Regions from separate parts of the Citrobacter sp. CRE-46 genome, predicted to be linked through region 1. Evidence: predicted binding sites of a transcription regulator. Region 1 holds the regulator's gene; each other region holds the start of a gene.
The links. Region 1 encodes PurR, which represses purine synthesis genes. Its sites were predicted from a motif close to CANGCAAACGTTTGCNTG; they were not measured.
Positions count from the first base shown of each region.

Region 2: a site for PurR is predicted at 2,715-2,732, ahead of pyrD (quinone-dependent dihydroorotate dehydrogenase). Genes of this name have one in related genera too.
Region 3: a site for PurR is predicted at 2,390-2,407, ahead of AC534G_RS19240 (nucleoside-specific channel-forming protein Tsx). Genes of this name have one in related genera too.
Region 4: a site for PurR is predicted at 2,532-2,549, ahead of raiA (ribosome-associated translation inhibitor RaiA). Genes of this name have one in related genera too.

Region 1 covers NZ_CM184341.1:2,864,909-2,869,121, forward strand. Annotated here, with positions in the region: gene sodB (superoxide dismutase [Fe]) at 1-13, shown strand, start outside; gene AC534G_RS13940 (MFS transporter) at 53-1,222, opposite strand; gene cydH (cytochrome bd-I accessory subunit CydH) at 1,398-1,487, opposite strand; gene purR (HTH-type transcriptional repressor PurR) at 1,785-2,810, shown strand; gene punR (DNA-binding transcriptional activator PunR) at 2,807-3,739, opposite strand; gene punC (purine nucleoside transporter PunC) at 3,853-4,213, shown strand, end outside.
Region 2 covers NZ_CM184341.1:3,287,157-3,291,369, forward strand. Annotated here, with positions in the region: gene AC534G_RS16090 (YcbX family protein) at 1-915, shown strand, start outside; gene zapC (cell division protein ZapC) at 912-1,454, opposite strand; gene pyrD (quinone-dependent dihydroorotate dehydrogenase) at 1,620-2,630, opposite strand; gene ssuE (NADPH-dependent FMN reductase) at 2,873-3,448, shown strand; gene AC534G_RS16110 (sulfonate ABC transporter substrate-binding protein) at 3,441-4,213, shown strand, end outside.
Region 3 covers NZ_CM184341.1:3,918,401-3,922,613, reverse strand. Annotated here, with positions in the region: gene secF (protein translocase subunit SecF) at 1-83, shown strand, start outside; gene AC534G_RS19250 (VOC family protein) at 262-627, shown strand; gene AC534G_RS19245 (helix-turn-helix transcriptional regulator) at 651-1,343, shown strand; gene AC534G_RS19240 (nucleoside-specific channel-forming protein Tsx) at 1,389-2,252, opposite strand; gene AC534G_RS19235 (SadB/YajI family lipoprotein) at 2,551-3,090, opposite strand; gene nrdR (transcriptional regulator NrdR) at 3,245-3,694, shown strand; gene ribD (bifunctional diaminohydroxyphosphoribosylaminopyrimidine deaminase/5-amino-6-(5-phosphoribosylamino)uracil reductase RibD) at 3,698-4,213, shown strand, end outside.
Region 4 covers NZ_CM184341.1:1,315,138-1,319,350, forward strand. Annotated here, with positions in the region: gene tyrA (bifunctional chorismate mutase/prephenate dehydrogenase) at 1-641, shown strand, start outside; gene pheA (bifunctional chorismate mutase/prephenate dehydratase) at 684-1,844, opposite strand; Phe leader region at 1,867-1,992, opposite strand; gene pheL (pheA operon leader peptide PheL) at 1,944-1,991, opposite strand; gene raiA (ribosome-associated translation inhibitor RaiA) at 2,095-2,433, opposite strand; gene bamD (outer membrane protein assembly factor BamD) at 2,704-3,441, opposite strand; gene rluD (23S rRNA pseudouridine(1911/1915/1917) synthase RluD) at 3,573-4,213, shown strand, end outside.

The sequences.
Region 1 (4,213 bases):
CTTCGCAGCATAAAATGATAACGCAGAAGGGACTCCCTTCTGCGTTTTAGCCTTAGCTGGAGGCAGTGCAGACTTCTTCAGATTGCCTTCTTGCCGAGATAAAGACCAGCAGTAACGCAAGCCCTGCCACAATCGCTCCCATCACGGGTACAAAACTGTAGCCCAGACCACCGGAAATCACCGCCCCACCGGCTGCCGCACCTAACGCATTTCCCAGGTTAAACGCGCCAATGTTGACTGACGATGATAACCCTGGCGCTTCGCTGGCAACGCGCATCACCCGCATCTGCAACGGCGGAACCACCGCAAACGTCGCCGCGCCCCAGACGACCATACTGACCGCCGCCCCCAGCTCATTACGCGCGAGGAAGGGAATGGCCAGCATAATAACCATCAACAACAGCAAAAAGCCTTTAAGCGTACCGTTGACAGAACGATCCGCCAGTTTGCCACCAAGATAGTTTCCGATCGAGAATCCGACGCCAATTAATACCAGCATTCCGGTCACAAATGCCGGTGTGGCATGGGTAATGCTGTGCAGCACCGGCGAAATGTAAGTATAAAGCGTGAACATCGCGCCTGCGCCCAGCACAGTGGTCAGCAGAGCCGACAGCACCTGTGGGCGCATAAGTACCGCCAGTTCGCTGCGGACATCGGGGCGCGCTCCTGACCCACCTTTCGGTAATGAGAAGAACAGGCTGACCATAGCGATGACGCCCAGACCCGCCGTCGCCATAAACGACATCCGCCAGCCGATTGTCTCACCAAGCCACGTCGCCGCGGGAACACCGCCAATATTGGCAATCGTTAACCCCATAAACATGGTTGCCACGGCGCTGGCTTGCTTATGTTTAGGTACCACGCTTGCGGCGACAACAGAGCCGAGACCAAAAAAGGCTCCGTGATTAAGACTGGTCAAAATACGTGACAGCATCAGCGTGGTGTAATCCGGCGAGATAGCGGAAAGCACGTTGCCCAGCGTGAAAATAGCCATCAGGAATATCAGCGCATTACGTCGCGCGCGATGGGACAGCAGCAGTGTCATCAGCGGAGCTCCCACCATCACGCCAACCGCATACGCGCTAATCAGCATCCCGGCCGCGGGAATCGAGACATCCACCCCTTTGGCAATCACGGGCAATAATCCCATTGGCGAAAATTCGGTGGTGCCAATGCCAAACGCGCCAATCGCCAGCGCCAGTAAGGGATAATTGATTTTCATATATCGACTCCGTAACGTCGAGCCGTGGCGCGACATAAAATAAGAGTCAAAAGCATGACATTGATCGCAAAATTAATAAAGTTAACAAAATTGCAAAAGACTTTTGCTTATTCGCAAACAATAGAGGGGGAATAGATGCGGAAAGGATGAGGGAGAGCTAACTCCCTCGGGGAAATCAATGCAGTGCTGCGGTCAGGCCACCCGCGACGATCAAACCCAGAACAATAATGGTAGTCACTAACGAAAATTTCAGATCGGTGCTCATCAAGTTTTCTCCTTTTTATTCCCACACAAAAAGTGATATTGCGCATTTTTACACACTTGAAAGCAAAAATCTCTCACGATTTATATTGATAACTGCTTTTAACTCTTCCCCTTTTCGTTAAGATCAGACAAAATTCCACGCTTACTTGATTAGCGTACCGGCCATTGACCCCTTCCTGACGTTCCGTGTCGTTTTCCCGGCGTGCCGCAACCCCTACGTTGCGTTAAGGGTGTGTGAAGGCAAACGTTTACCTGGAGTATTCTCAGGAGCTTAGGATATGGTCTGGAGTGAGATGTAATGGCAACAATTAAAGATGTAGCGAAGCGAGCAAACGTTTCCACTACAACCGTATCACACGTAATTAACAAGACGCGCTTTGTCGCGGAAGAAACGCGTAATGCGGTTTGGGCTGCGATCAAAGAGCTGCACTATTCTCCAAGCGCAGTTGCGCGCAGCCTGAAGGTGAATCACACCAAGTCTATCGGCTTGCTGGCGACCAGCAGCGAAGCGGCCTATTTCGCCGAAATTATCGAAGCCGTTGAGAAAAACTGTTTCCAGAAAGGCTATACCCTGATTCTGGGCAACGCATGGAACAGTCTTGAAAAGCAGCAGGCCTATCTGTCGATGATGGCGCAAAAGCGCGTTGATGGTCTGTTAGTGATGTGTTCTGAGTATCCGGAACCTCTGCTTTCGATGCTCGAAGAGTATCGCCATATTCCGATGGTTGTTATGGACTGGGGCGAAGCTAAGGCTGATTTTACCGATACGGTCATTGATAACGCTTTCGAGGGCGGTTACATGGCGGGTCGGTATCTGATAGAACGCGGCCATCGCGAGATTGGCGCAATCCCGGGCCCGATGGAGCGGAATACCGGGGCCGGTCGTCTGGCTGGCTTTATGAAAGCGATGGAAGAAGCGCTGATTAAGGTTCCCGAAAACTGGATTGTACAGGGCGATTTTGAACCTGAATCCGGTTATCGCGCCATGCAGCAAATTCTTTCACAGTCGCATCGTCCGACCGCCGTCTTCTGCGGTGGCGATATCATGGCGATGGGCGCGCTGTGCGCCGCTGATGAGATGGGACTGCGCGTACCGCAGGATGTCTCGCTCATCGGTTATGATAACGTGCGCAACGCCCGCTTCTTCACGCCAGCGCTGACCACCATTCACCAGCCTAAGGATTCACTGGGTGAAACGGCCTTTAATATGCTGTTAGACCGCATCGTGAATAAACGCGAAGAGTCGCAGTCTATCGAGGTTCATCCGCGTCTGGTAGAGCGCCGCTCCGTTGCTGACGGTCCATTCCGCGATTATCGTCGTTAAGCCTGTTGTGCGGGGGCCTCATCTGGCTCCCGCAACCATTCTTTATTCAGCGTTTCGCTATCACCTAAATAGTCCAGCAACCAGCTCAGTGCTGGCGAGGTATCGTTCTGTTGCCATGTCAGACAACACGCGGCATCAGGAAAGGGATTCTCCAACTGCAGCGACACCCATTTACCGCTATCAATCCACGGCTTGGCAAAATGTGTTGGTACCATGCCTACACACAATCCCGCAGATAAACAGGTTGCGGAAGATTCCCAGTCAGGCACCACAACGCGCTTTTGGTTGTCCAGTAACCAGGTTATACGCTTCGGCAATGTACGCGAGGTATCTTCTCGCACCAGTGACGGCCAGTTGCGCAACGTATCATCGCTTAGCGGCCCCGACATTGACGCCAGCGGATGATGGCTGGCCACCACGCAGCTCCAGCTCAGCATGCCCATGTCGCGGAAGGTATAGCGACCCCCTACCGGAATGGCCTGTGTGGCGCCAATAGCCAGCTCTACACGCCCATCGGAAAGCGCATCCCAGACACCATTAAAGACTTCCTGAAAAACCAGCAGTTCCACATCATCAAAGTGGCGATAGAAATCCACAATCATCTGCCGGGTACGTTCGGGACGGACAATGTTATCTACCGCGATTGCCAGTTGTCCTCGCCAGCCGTTGGCGATTTGTTGACATTGCTGACGAGTGATCTGCATTTTTTTGATAACAGAGCGCCCTTCTTTTAAAAACCACGCGCCGGCAGGCGTTAATTCCACATCGCGATGGCGTCGCTCAAAAAGCGGTACAGCCAGCCACTCCTCCAGTTGGCGCACGGTGTAGCTTACCGCCGAAGGTACGCGGTGTAACTCCTGCGCGGCTGAACTGAAACTGCCGTTGCGTGCAACCGCATCAACCACTTCAAGTGAATATTCCGACCACATATTCTGCCTACAAAAAATTTGAAATCAGTAAGCAAATATTAGCGTTTCACAGCGTGAATTACACTCACTACACTCAGCGGCATTGTTCTATTGCTAAAAAAAGAGAAATGATGATGCAACCTGGGAAAGGTTTTTTAGTCTGGTTGGCGGGCCTTAGCGTGCTCGGCTTTCTGGCGACGGATATGTATCTGCCCGCCTTTGCCGCGATTCAGTCCGATCTGCAAACACCTGCATCTGCCGTCAGCGCCAGCCTAAGTTTATTTTTAGCGGGTTTCGCCGTCGCACAACTACTGTGGGGACCGCTCTCGGACCGCTATGGCCGTAAACCGATTTTACTGTTGGGTTTATCTATTTTTGCGCTGGGTAGTCTGGGTATGCTGTGGGTTGAAAACGCCACTGGCTTGCTGGCGCTACGCTTTATTCAGGCCGTTGGCGTCTGTGCCGCGTCGGTTATCTGGCAGGCGCTGGTTACAG
Region 2 (4,213 bases), 420 kb from region 1:
GGATTGCATCTTACGGCGCCAGACGGTAGCAGCGCGCTTGTGCGATTTGCCGACTTCGCCCTGCAGGATGCGCCGACGGAAGTGTGGGGCAACCATTTTACCGCGCGTATTGCGCCAGCGGCTATCAACCAGTGGCTGAGCGGTTTTTTCTCCCGTGACGTGCAGCTTCGCTGGGTTGGTCCGCAGCTGACGCGCCGAGTGAAGCGCCGCGATGATGTTCCTTTATCCTTTGCCGATGGTTATCCCTACCTTTTAACTAACGAAGCGTCATTGCGCGATTTGCAGCAGCGCTGCCCGGCAAGCGTAAAAATGGAGCAGTTTCGCCCCAATCTGGTGGTTTCAGGCGCTGCCGCCTGGGAAGAAGATACCTGGAAAGTGATCCGCATTGGCGAGGTTATTTTTGACGTGGCTAAACCTTGTAGCCGCTGCATTTTCACCACCGTCAGCCCTGAGAAAGGTCAGAAGCATCCGTCCGGCGAACCGCTGGCCACGCTGCAAAGCTTTCGCACTGCGACGGATAACGGCGATGTCGATTTTGGTCAGAATCTCATTGCGCGTAACAGTGGCGTGATTCGCGTCGGCGACGAGGTTGAAATTCTGTCCACCGGTCCGGCCAGAGTATATGGCGCGGCAGAAACCGATGATACTGCCCCGGTGCAACAACCCGATGCCACGGTGCTTATCGAGTGGCAGGGACAGACCTTTCGCGGAAATAATCAGCAGGTATTGCTTGAACAACTGGAAAACCAGGGTATCCGGGTTCCCTACTCATGTCGGGCGGGAATTTGCGGATGCTGTCGAATTCGGCTGGTAGAAGGCGAAGTGACCCCGCTGAAAAAATCAGCGATGGGAGATGACGGGACAATTCTGTGCTGCAGTTGTGTGCCCAAAACGGCAATCAGGCTGGAAAGTTAAACCGCCTGCTCAAGGCTGAAACTGTCAACCATTGTCTGCGGTTTCAGTCTGTCATTCATGATTTTAATTGCGTCGCCAAGCTGCATGGTGCGTCCGGCAATCACCACACCCGGTTGCGCCAGCAGACAAAGCGCAGCGTTTTCACCCGGCTCAACCACTAACAGGTTTACCTGTTCATCGGTATCGCTTAAATCGACACAGGCAGCGTCCCCTGGCACTGGCGTCCAGTTAATGCCGTGGGCGACAAAGTGCCAACTTTTTGGCATCTGCGGCTTAAGATAACGAATAGCCACCAGCGCATTGAGCACCAGTTCCGCTTTTTGTTCTTTCGCTAAATCCAGGTAGCGGCATTTTTCTTCAAAGGAAAAATAAAGCGCGGCGTCATCAACGCAAAATCCGGAAGGAGTAAAGGCATCAGGCGTGAGCATTTTACGAGCAAAACGCGAACGGAATAACATACCATTGGCTAAATCGAGCATCATACGATCGTGCTCTTCATCATAATACCAGCGCCAGTTATCGTCGGGTTTAATTCGCATCAGTTTCTCTCCTTTCCTTAATCATCGCCGTTACGACAGTATCCTTTTGCCGCTTCGTTTATTGCCCTAATAATAAAAGCTCAGAATGTTTAAATAAGCAACAGTAAAGGAATATAAAACAACCAGGGCTAGAAATAAAGCCCTGGATTGTGATTAAGGTAGCATTCAGATATTGGTGACGATTTCTTTAATCAACGGCGGGCCTTTAAAAATAAAGCCCGAATAAATCTGTACGAGGGTTGCGCCGGCGGCTATTTTCTCGCGCGCGGCAATCACCGAGTCAATACCGCCAACGCCAATAATTGGCAACTGACCATTTAATTCCTGAGACAACTGGCGAATAATTTCTGTACTTTTTAATTGTAACGGACGACCGCTCAGTCCCCCCATTTGATCGCAATTTTTCATTCCCTGTACGAGAGAACGATCGAGAGTGGTGTTAGTTGCAATTACACCATCAATATTATGCCGAACTAAACTGTCGGCAACCTGGATCAGTTCTTCGACGGAAAGATCCGGCGCGATCTTTACGGCCACCGGAACATATTTATGGTGGATCGCTTGCAGATCGTTTTGCTTATTTTTAATTGCCGTCAGCAGATCATCCAGCGCTTCACCGTATTGCAGCGTGCGTAATCCCGGCGTATTCGGTGAAGAGATATTAATCGCGATATAACCGGCATAAGCATAGACTTTTTCCATACAAATCAGATAGTCATCTTTGCCGTTTTCTACCGGAGTATCTTTATTCTTACCAATATTAATGCCGAGAATGCCGTCAAAATGTGATTTCTTAACGTTCTCTACCAGATTATCAACACCCAGGTTATTGAATCCCATGCGGTTGATCAAACCTTCCGCATCCACCAGACGGAACAGACGTGGTTTATCGTTCCCGGGCTGAGGGCGTGGCGTCACGGTACCAATTTCAATTGAACCGAATCCCATCGCACCGAGCGCATCAATGCACTCCCCGTCTTTATCCAGTCCGGCAGCAAGCCCGAGCGGATTTTTAAACGTCAGCCCCATACAGGTAACCGGTTTTGCGGGTACTTTCTGGCGGACAAGCGCTTCGAGCGGCGTGCCGGTAATGCGACGTAACTGCTGGAATGTCAATTCATGAGCGCGCTCAGGATCGAGCTGGAAAAGGGCTTTACGAACGAAGGGGTAGTACATGAACTCTCCTGGATTCCCGGTGTGCAAACCGGGGGCGTATTATGTGCGATCGCGAGCAAAAAGGGAATTGACCTGCGGCAATAAATAGCAATCGTTTTCCTGCTTCTGCCGTTTTATTCATTTTTCAACTTTTCTATCCCGTATAAATCATTTCGATAAACAAAATCTCTCTGCCAGACTGCACAAATTGTTATCAATGTTAAATAAAAGCGAACAATTAGTTATAAGGGGAGATTGAAATTATGCGCGTCATTACTCTGGCGGGAAGCCCACGCTTCCCCTCTCGCTCCAGCGCCTTACTGGAATACGCCCGGGAAAAACTGAACGGCCAGGATGTCGAAGTCTGTCACTGGAATCTGCACAACTTTGCCCCAGAAGACCTGATCTATGCGCGCTTCGACAGCCCGGCGCTGAAAACCTTTGTCGAACAACTGCACGACGCCGACGGATTGATTGTTGCAACGCCGGTCTACAAAGCAGCTTACTCCGGAGCGTTGAAAACGTTGCTCGATCTGCTTCCCGAACGCGCACTGGAAGGCAAAGTGGTTTTGCCGCTGGCAACAGGCGGTACCGTTGCGCATTTACTGGCCGTTGATTACGCGCTTAAGCCGGTGCTGAGCGCGTTAAAAGCCCAGGAAATCCTGCACGGTGTTTTTGCTGATGATTCACAGGTCATTGATTATCAGCATAAACCGCAGTTTACGCCCAACCTGCAACTGCGTCTGGACAATGCGCTCGACACCTTCTGGCTGGCGTTGCATCGTCGTGATGTCCAACTTCCTCAATTGAATGCTCTGCGAGGTGCCGCCCATGCTTAATCTGCTCAAGCGTCACACGCCGTGGTTGGCGTTGACCGGATTGCTGTCACTTTCAACGCTCGTCCATGCCGCAGAGTCTGCACCAGACGCGCTGCGCATAGGCTACCAGAAAGGAAGCGTCAGTATGGTGCTGGCAAAAAGCCATCAGTTACTGGAGAAACGCTACCCACAGACCAAAATCTCGTGGATTGAGTTTCCGGCAGGGCCGCAAATGCTGGAAGCACTCAATATTGGCAGTATCGATCTCGGCAGTACCGGTGACATTCCACCGATTTTCGCCCAGGCCGCCGGAGCCGATCTGGTTTACGTTGGCGTCGAGCCGCCCAAACCAAAAGCCGAAGTGATTCTGGTGCCCAAAAACAGCCCGATCCAGAGCGTTGCACAGCTCAAAGGGCATAAAGTCGCCTTCCAGAAAGGTTCCAGCGCCCACAATCTACTGCTGCGAGCCTTACAACAGGCCGGGCTGAAATTTACCGATATTCAACCAACATATCTGACACCCGCAGATGCCAGAGCAGCCTTCCAGCAAGGTAACGTTGATGCGTGGGCTATCTGGGATCCTTACTATTCCGCCGCGTTGCTGCAGGGTGATGTGCGCGTGCTGAAAGACGGCTCAGACCTCAAACAGACCGGCTCCTTTTATCTCGCCGCGCGTCCTTATGCCGAGAAAAATGGCGCGTTTGTTCTTGGCGTGCTGGATACCTTTAGCCAGGCTGATGCGTTAACCCTCAGCCAGCGCCAGCAAAGTATTACCCTGCTGGCCAA
Region 3 (4,213 bases), 1.1 Mb from region 1:
TGAAGCTGGGTATGAAGCGTGAGCACATGCTGCAGCAGAAGGTCGAGAAAGAAGGGGCGGATCAACCGTCGATTCTGCCTTAAGCGACGCAGAGCGTGTGAAGCGTAAGAACTGGAATCCCGATCGCAAGGTCGGGATTTTTTTTGCTTATGCTTTAGCGGCTGAGCATTATCTTTTTCTGTCGCCACACTACTGACAGTATGCTGTCAGTAGCCCTGTCTTATAGTCCTTCTGAGATTACCCACACAGGCAGGAGGAAGTATGAACAACGTAATTAACTGGTTTGAAATTCCCGTGGCACAAATGGAGCGCGCCATCGCTTTTTATGAGCCAGTGATGCAGGTTTCTTTGCGTCGGGAGAATATGGACTGCGCCGAGCTGGCCGTATTCCCGCATCAGGATCCCGCTCCTGGCGGGGCGTTGGCTAAATTTGACGGTATTTCGCCTTCAGCGCAGGGCGCTATTATTTATCTGCATACGGACAATTTGGCTGCCACGCTTGAACGCGTCGCCACCGCTGGCGGTCAATGCGTGTTTGGCCCGCTCGAACTGGGGCAGGACATTGGTACGATTGCGCTATTTACTGACAGTGAAGGCAATCGTGTTGGTTTACATCAACCCGCGTAATATTTTCAGGCCAGAGGATTAAAATGAGTAGACGCGCCGACCGTTTGTTTCAGATTGTACAAATCCTGCGTGGCAGGCGAGTGACAACGGCGGCGCTGCTGGCAGAACGTCTTGACGTTTCTGAACGGACGATTTATCGCGATATTCGCGATCTCTCTTTATCCGGCGTGCCCATTGAAGGCGAAGTGGGCAGCGGATACCGCTTAATGGCCGGGTTTGATCTGCCACCGTTGATGTTAACCCATCACGAATCAGAAGCATTGATGGTCGCGATTCGGTTGCTGAAAACATGGGGCGGGGATTCACTTTCACAGGCACTGGAGTCCGCGCAGGAAAAAGTGCTGGCGATATTGCCGCCAGAGAGTCGCCGCAGGGCCGAGCAAACGCGGATTTTTGCGCCAGATTTTGGTAATCAGCCGCATTCACGCAGTGCCTTCGATCTCATACATCGCGCGGTTTCGGCGCAGCAGACGCTGGCGCTGCATTATCGAGATGAGTCCGGGAACCTCTCCTGGCGCGACGTTCAGCCGCTGGGATTATTTTTCTGGGGCGAGCACTGGCTTCTGGTTGCCTGGTGCGAGAAGCGTGACGATTATCGCTGCTTTCGCGTTGATCGCTGTCTGAAGATCACGCTGCTCGACAGGCATTTTCGTGAATCGGCAGATCGCTCGCTAAGTGACTTTTTACGTAAAGTACGTTGTGAAGACCAGCCGTAAAAAAGCCAGCGGTTAAGCTGGCTTGTCTGCGATAAATTGTCTGGATTAGAAGTTGTAACCTACGACCAGATAACCACCCCAACCGGTTGATTTCGCGCTGAAGTCGCCTTCGCCCCAGTTCAGGGTATCCCCACCTTTCCACTGGCCGCCGTTATGGAAATAACGCGCGACTACGGAGTAGTGCCAGTGATCGTAGTTCAGCGCCAGCACGTGGCTGGAAGCGATAGAGTTGCTGGTACGGTTAGGATCATCACCCAAATCTGAACCCCAGTCGAAGTTGGTGAAGCCAATATAGGTCAACTGACCGCCCCAAACCTGGGTGATCGGCACAAAGTATTTCACTTTGAAACGGTAACCATCCCACTCGTTTTCGTTGGATGCGCCATAGTTCTGCCACTGGTATTTAGCATACACGTTCAGGGACAGACCCATCGGCAGCCCGGTGTCGATATCGGTACCCAGACCCATATACCAGGTGCTCTGGCGGCTGGCTTTGTTATCACCCATATCGTAGATGTAGTTGTTGGCGAAGTACCATTCTTTGAATGGTCCAAAGCTCAGGTCAGCACCGGTCAGCTTGTCGATGGAGAAACGCGGTTCGATTTCCATAAACAGCGGAGAACCGTCAGACCAGATACCTTTGTCGTTACCGTTACCCCAGTCGAAGGTTTTCGGGATATCGATGTAGCCATAGAAATCAAACCAGTCTTTTTTGGCAAACGCTTCGTATTCCAGATACACGTCGTTGTTCAGTTTCGGAGAGAAACGGGTGTGGTAGCTGCCCACCACGTTGACGCTTTGGTGCCACCAGTCGGACAGATATTGCGGTTTGTCATTTTCTGCTGCATTGGCAGTAAAAGACGAGGAGAGCGCCAGCACTGCACCGGCTGCAAGTAATGTTTTTTTCATATGTATGCCACGGTTTGAAATCCCTTTCGGGAGTGAAAAATGCGCAAATTGCGTTTCTAAATATTTCGTAATTCTTCGGAGCCTATTATAAAAATCATTGTTCACAAAAATATGTCTTGTTTCACAGTTCTATCATTTACGTAATCGATTGCGTTCACGTTTGCGTACTTTAGGCGGCGAATTGTACTGGCTCTGATGAATGTTGCCAAGTTTTGCCAGAAATATCGGTTATGTCAGGGGAGTAACAAAAGGGGACGAATTGATGTTGCGGAACGCACAAAACGTTCCGCAAAAAAGTTTATTGGCTAACAGGCTGTACGTCGTGAATGCGAACAAATCCCAACTGGTCGGGGGAGAGACCATTTATCTGCAACGGAATGTCTACGTCGCTGGGGGCAAGAATACTTGCCGGGGCATTGACCAGTTGATTTTGAACATTCACTTCCTGGTAATTCTCTGTAGTGCCCTGAATTTGTCCGTACTCTACGGTGGCGCTGAAGGCGGGCAAGGGCGTATTGGACTCGCCCTGAATGCGTAGCGTTAACCGTGTGCCATCGGCGTTTGGCGCAATATTCACCAGCGACATACGTAGCGTGCCGATCTGGCTTTCCAGCCGGGCAGGCGTTTTGGAGCCCGGCAACAGATAGGCGCCACTGGTCGATTTGGCATTCAACATATTTTGTTGCGTAATTTTTACCGTTTCCTGATTAAGCTGCGTCATCTCTTTATTTAGCGTGCTTACGCTTTGATGCATCTGGCGTACTTCGCTTTGCTGTGCGCAGGCGCTAAGACTAAAGAGGCTTCCCACCAGGAGAATTCTTAGGTAACGTCTTGTCATTGTGATTACTTCCTTCATTGTCGCGATAGCATAATGGTAGTGTGCACAGAGCACGAAGGCATCGATCCTTTGTCTCAAAAGCGCTGCGCCTTTGTTGTCACGCCAGTTCAGGGTAAAATAGATTTCTGTGAACCACTGAGGTACAGGACGCCGTATGCATTGCCCATTCTGTTTCGCCGTAGACACTAAGGTAATTGACTCTCGTCTTGTAGGCGAGGGCTCCTCAGTACGCCGCCGTCGGCAGTGTCTGGTCTGTAACGAACGTTTCACCACTTTTGAAGTGGCTGAACTTGTCATGCCGCGCGTTGTGAAGAGCAACGATGTGCGTGAACCCTTTAATGAAGATAAGCTGCGCAGCGGCATGCTCAGAGCGCTGGAGAAACGCCCGGTCAGCTCAGATGACGTCGAAATGGCGTTAAACCATATCAAATCACAACTGCGTGCGACTGGCGAGCGTGAGGTGCCGAGTAAGATGATCGGCAACCTGGTGATGGAGCAGTTGAAAAAGCTCGATAAAGTCGCTTACATCCGCTTTGCTTCGGTTTACCGCAGTTTCGAAGATATCAAAGAATTTGGCGAAGAGATTGCTCGCCTACAGGACTAAGCCATGCAGGATGAATTGTACATGGCGCGCGCGCTGAAGCTTGCTGCGCGCGGACGTTTCACTACTCACCCAAATCCCAACGTCGGCTGCGTGATTGTTAAGGACGGGGAGATTGTCGGTGAAGGATATCATCACCGCGCGGGCGAGCCGCATGCCGAAGTCCATGCCCTGCGCATGGCCGGAGAAAAAGCGCAAGGGGCAACCGCCTACGTGACGCTTGAGCCCTGTAGTCATCATGGCCGTACGCCGCCGTGCTGCGATGCATTGATTGCGGCGGGCGTAGCACGCGTCGTTGCCGCGATGCAGGATCCCAATCCACAGGTAGCAGGCCGTGGCCTCTACCGTTTGCAGCAGGCGGGCATTGACGTCAGCCACGGGCTGATGATGAGCGAGGTTGAGCTGCTTAATAAGGGCTTTCTCAAGCGCATGCGTACAGGATTCCCGTATCTGCAGCTTAAGCTTGGCGCATCGCTCGATGGCCGTACGGCGATGGCCAGCGGGGAAAGCCAGTGGATCACC
Region 4 (4,213 bases), 1.5 Mb from region 1:
AATTACCGCGTCTGCCGTCTGACTGTATCCTGGTCGATTTGGCATCGGTGAAAAATGGTCCTTTACAGGCGATGCTGGCAGCGCACGATGGTCCGGTGGTGGGATTACATCCCATGTTTGGTCCGGACAGCGGCAGTCTGGCAAAACAGGTGGTTGTCTGGTGTGATGGACGTCAGCCGGAAGCCTATCAGTGGTTCCTGGAACAGATTCAGGTCTGGGGCGCGCGGCTGCATCGGATCAGCGCCGTTGAACACGACCAGAATATGGCGTTTATTCAGGCCTTGCGTCACTTTGCGACCTTCGCTTATGGTCTGCACCTGGCGGAAGAAAACGTGCAACTGGAACAATTGCTGGCGCTCTCTTCGCCGATTTACCGCCTTGAACTGGCGATGGTTGGACGCCTGTTTGCCCAGGATCCGCAGCTGTATGCCGATATCATTATGTCGTCTGAGAGCAACCTTGCGCTGATCAAACGCTACTATCAACGTTTTGGTGAGGCGATTGGTTTACTGGAGCAGGGCGATAAGCAAGCGTTTATCGACAGCTTCCGTAAGGTGGAGCACTGGTTTGGCGATTATGCGAAACGCTTCCAGAGCGAAAGCCGTACTTTGTTGCGCCAGGCGAATGACAGCCGTCCTTAAGTAAGATGCCGGATAAGCTTAGCGCCATCCGGCATTGTCACGTTAACTCGGATCGACCGGCACCACGTTCTCACTCGGGTAACATCCCAGCACTTTCATCGAACGCGTAATCTCCCCCAATTCCTTTAACGCCTTTTGCATTTGGGGGGATTCCAGATTCGCCTGGATATCAAGATAAAACATCTCTTCCCATGGATTGCCGTGAATCGGGCGTGACTCCAGTTTAGTCATAATCAGATTATGGTTGCGCAGTACCAGCAGCGCTTCAACCAGCGCACCGGCCTGTTGGCCTGTTGCCATCAGCAGCGTGGTTTTCGCCGGAACCTGGTCGGAAACATTGATAGCCTTGCGTGCCAGTACCACAAAGCGGGTGATGTTTTGTGTCTGGTTTGCTTCGATATGCTCGAGAACCTGCAAACCATACAGTACGCCTCCGGCTTCGCTCCCCAATGCGGCTACGCGCGGTGAGTTAGCTTGTGCAACTTTTTCCATCGCCGCTGAGGTGCTTTCGGTGTACTCAATCTTCCAGTGTGGGTAACGGCTCAGGAACTTGCTGCACTGTTGGAACGGCTGCGGGTGGCTGTATACCGTATCAATGGTCTCGAGATCGGTTGTGCCGGATACCAGTACGCAGTGGTCAATCGTAATAGTCATCTCGCCAACGATAGACAGACTGGTGTGCTGCAGCAGGTCGTAGACGTCGTTAATCCCACCGGAGCTGGTGTTTTCAATCGGGACCACCGCATAGTCAGCTTGTCCGGTTTCGACCTGATTAAAGATATCGGCAAATTTCGCGCAGCCGCTTTCAATGAATTGTTCAAAATGACGGGCAGCGTACTGACGTGCGGCGAGGTGTGAGTATGAGCCTTTTGGCCCAAGGAAGGCGACGCGCGCGGAATGGGGGTTAATTTTGTTCAGATGTTGCTGGAGCAGTGCCTGCTGCGTCAGGACGGAGTCTTCGATAATCAGTTGGAACAAGCGGGTGATATAGTGCGCGTCGAGATGATGCGCTTTGCCAAGCTGAATCAGCCGGTCTAACAGATCGCGTTCGCGGTCGATATCACGTACTGGACGATGTGAAAGCAGTTTAGCTTTACCGACTTCTACGGCCAGCCCACGCCGTTCAGCCAGCAGGGCCAGTAATTTTTCATCCAGCGAACTGATTTTATCGCGCAGCGCCAGCAATGGGTTTTCCGATGTCATAGTGTTGCCTTTCTTGTTATCAATAAAAAAGGCCCCCCGTTGTGGGAGGCCTTATTGTTCGTCTTCGCATTCTTTATCACACGACGAAACGCCTCCCATTCAGGGGAAGGTAAAAAAGAATGCGAAGAAGAACGGGACAAGTTTCATGTAATTTTCCTTTGGCTACGTCAGTAAAGTACCCGTACTGTTTTCACCCTGTCAACAAAAAACGCGCCCGAAGGCGCGTTGGCGATACACTCAATGTAAGGGACTACTCTTCTTCTGCTTCGACGAAGTTAGCTTCTTTGACTGAAGTTGTTGCACGACGGGCTTCGCCTTTGTGCTGCACTTTATTGAGCTGCCGTTCCAGCTTGTTGATCAAATCGTTAATTGCGGTGTACATATCCTCGTGTTTTGCGCTGGCGACCAGATGTCCGTTCGGTGTATTGATGGTGGCATCAGCAATGAAACCCTGTGGCTCCTTAGACAGAATGATATGTGGATTAATCAGATGAGTTTGCCATTTTTCAAGTTTGGCGAGACGGTCTGCGACATGCTGGCGAATTGCCGGAGTAATTTCCATTTGTTTACTGGTAATGTTCATTGTCATAAATTTTACCTCTTGTCTTTCCCGTCTTGGTGATTCCAGCATACCGTTCTTAATGTCAAAATGTGTGATTTAAATCACATTATTTTGTCGCTTTTTGTCAAGAAAACCTTTTTGTGAGGCACCGCAGGAACAAGCGATTTTTTACTTGAGGAATAGCAGAAAGCAGGCCATATTTGATGAGATGCGTTGGAGCTAAACCGCTTCAGTTATGGCGTAAACGGATAAAAAAACGGCAGCCCTTGGGGCTGCCGTTTTGCATTCTGAGGTAAATCAGGTGTTACTGCTGTTGGCGGCAATGATTTTCGCTACTTTTTCTGCCTGCGCATTCATTTGCATCTGGCGATAAGCGTTTTCCATTAACGGCAGAGCATCACGCGTTGCCTGGGTATCCGGGTAGTCGCGCAGCATGCCTTCCACACGGTTTACCACCGCCACCCATGCGCCACGGGCAGTGTAATATTCCGCAACGGAGTATTCATACTTCGCCAGACGATCTTTCAGGAACACCAGACGTTTAGTGGCGTCAGTGGTGTACTGGCTGTTCGGGTAGCCACGTACCAGTTTGGAAAAGTCATTAAACGCAGCTCGGGCATGTTGTGGATCGCGATCGCTGCGATCAACCCCAAAGAATCCTTGCAGTGCGCTATCATCCAACGCCATATTGGTCAGGCCACGCATATACATGACATAATCAATGTTAGGGTGTGTCGGATTAAGACGGATAAAACGATCGATGGCAGCCTGAGCAAGTGGCAGATCGGCGTTTTTGTAGTAGGCGTAGATGAGATCTAATTGCACCTGCTGAGAATACGGTCCAAATGGATAACGGTTATCCAACGCTTCCAATTGCGTTATTGCCTGTTTCCAGTTACCGTCCTGCAGCTTTTGCTGAGCAGTCGCGTAGATTTCATTTGGCGGATTATCGGGCACCTCTTCCTTTGAACCAGAGCAACCCGCCAAAAACAGGCTCAACGTGGCTGCTGCCACCAGATATTTCATGCGCGTCATGACGTTTTGACTTTCCTCAAAATGTTTTACGGGAGATTCTCTGTTCCTGCTCCCGGTTAAGACCAGCTACAATAGCACACTATATTAAACGGCAAAGCCGTAAAACCCAACGTTAAACAAAGAAGCAGTTTATGGCACAACGAGTAGAACTCACCGCAACAGTCTCCGAAAATCAGCTCGGTCAACGCTTAGATCAGGCTTTGGCCGAATTGTTCCCTGATTATTCGCGATCGCGCATAAAAGAATGGATCCTCGACCAGCGCGTGCTGGTAAATGGCAATCTTTGCGATAAACCGAAAGAAAAAGTGTTGGGTGGAGAGCAGGTCTCCATCAATGCAGAAATTGACGAAGAGGTTCGTTTTGAACCTCAGGATATCCCGCTGGATATCGTGTATGAAGATGATGACATTCTTGTTATCAACAAACCGCGTGACCTCGTGGTGCATCCGGGCGCAGGCAATCCTGATGGCACGGTATTGAATGCGTTGCTGCATTACTACCCGCCAATTGCGGATGTTCCTCGCGCGGGTATCGTCCATCGTCTGGACAAAGACACGACCGGATTAATGGTGGTAGCAAAAACCGTTCCGGCGCAAACGCGTCTGGTGGAGTCATTACAGCTGCGTGAAATTACCCGTGAGTACGAAGCCGTGGCGATTGGTCATATGACAGCGGGCGGAACCGTTGAAGAGCCGATTAGCCGTCACCCGACCAAGCGTACACACATGGCGGTACACCCGATGGGTAAACCGGCGGTGACGCACTATCGTAT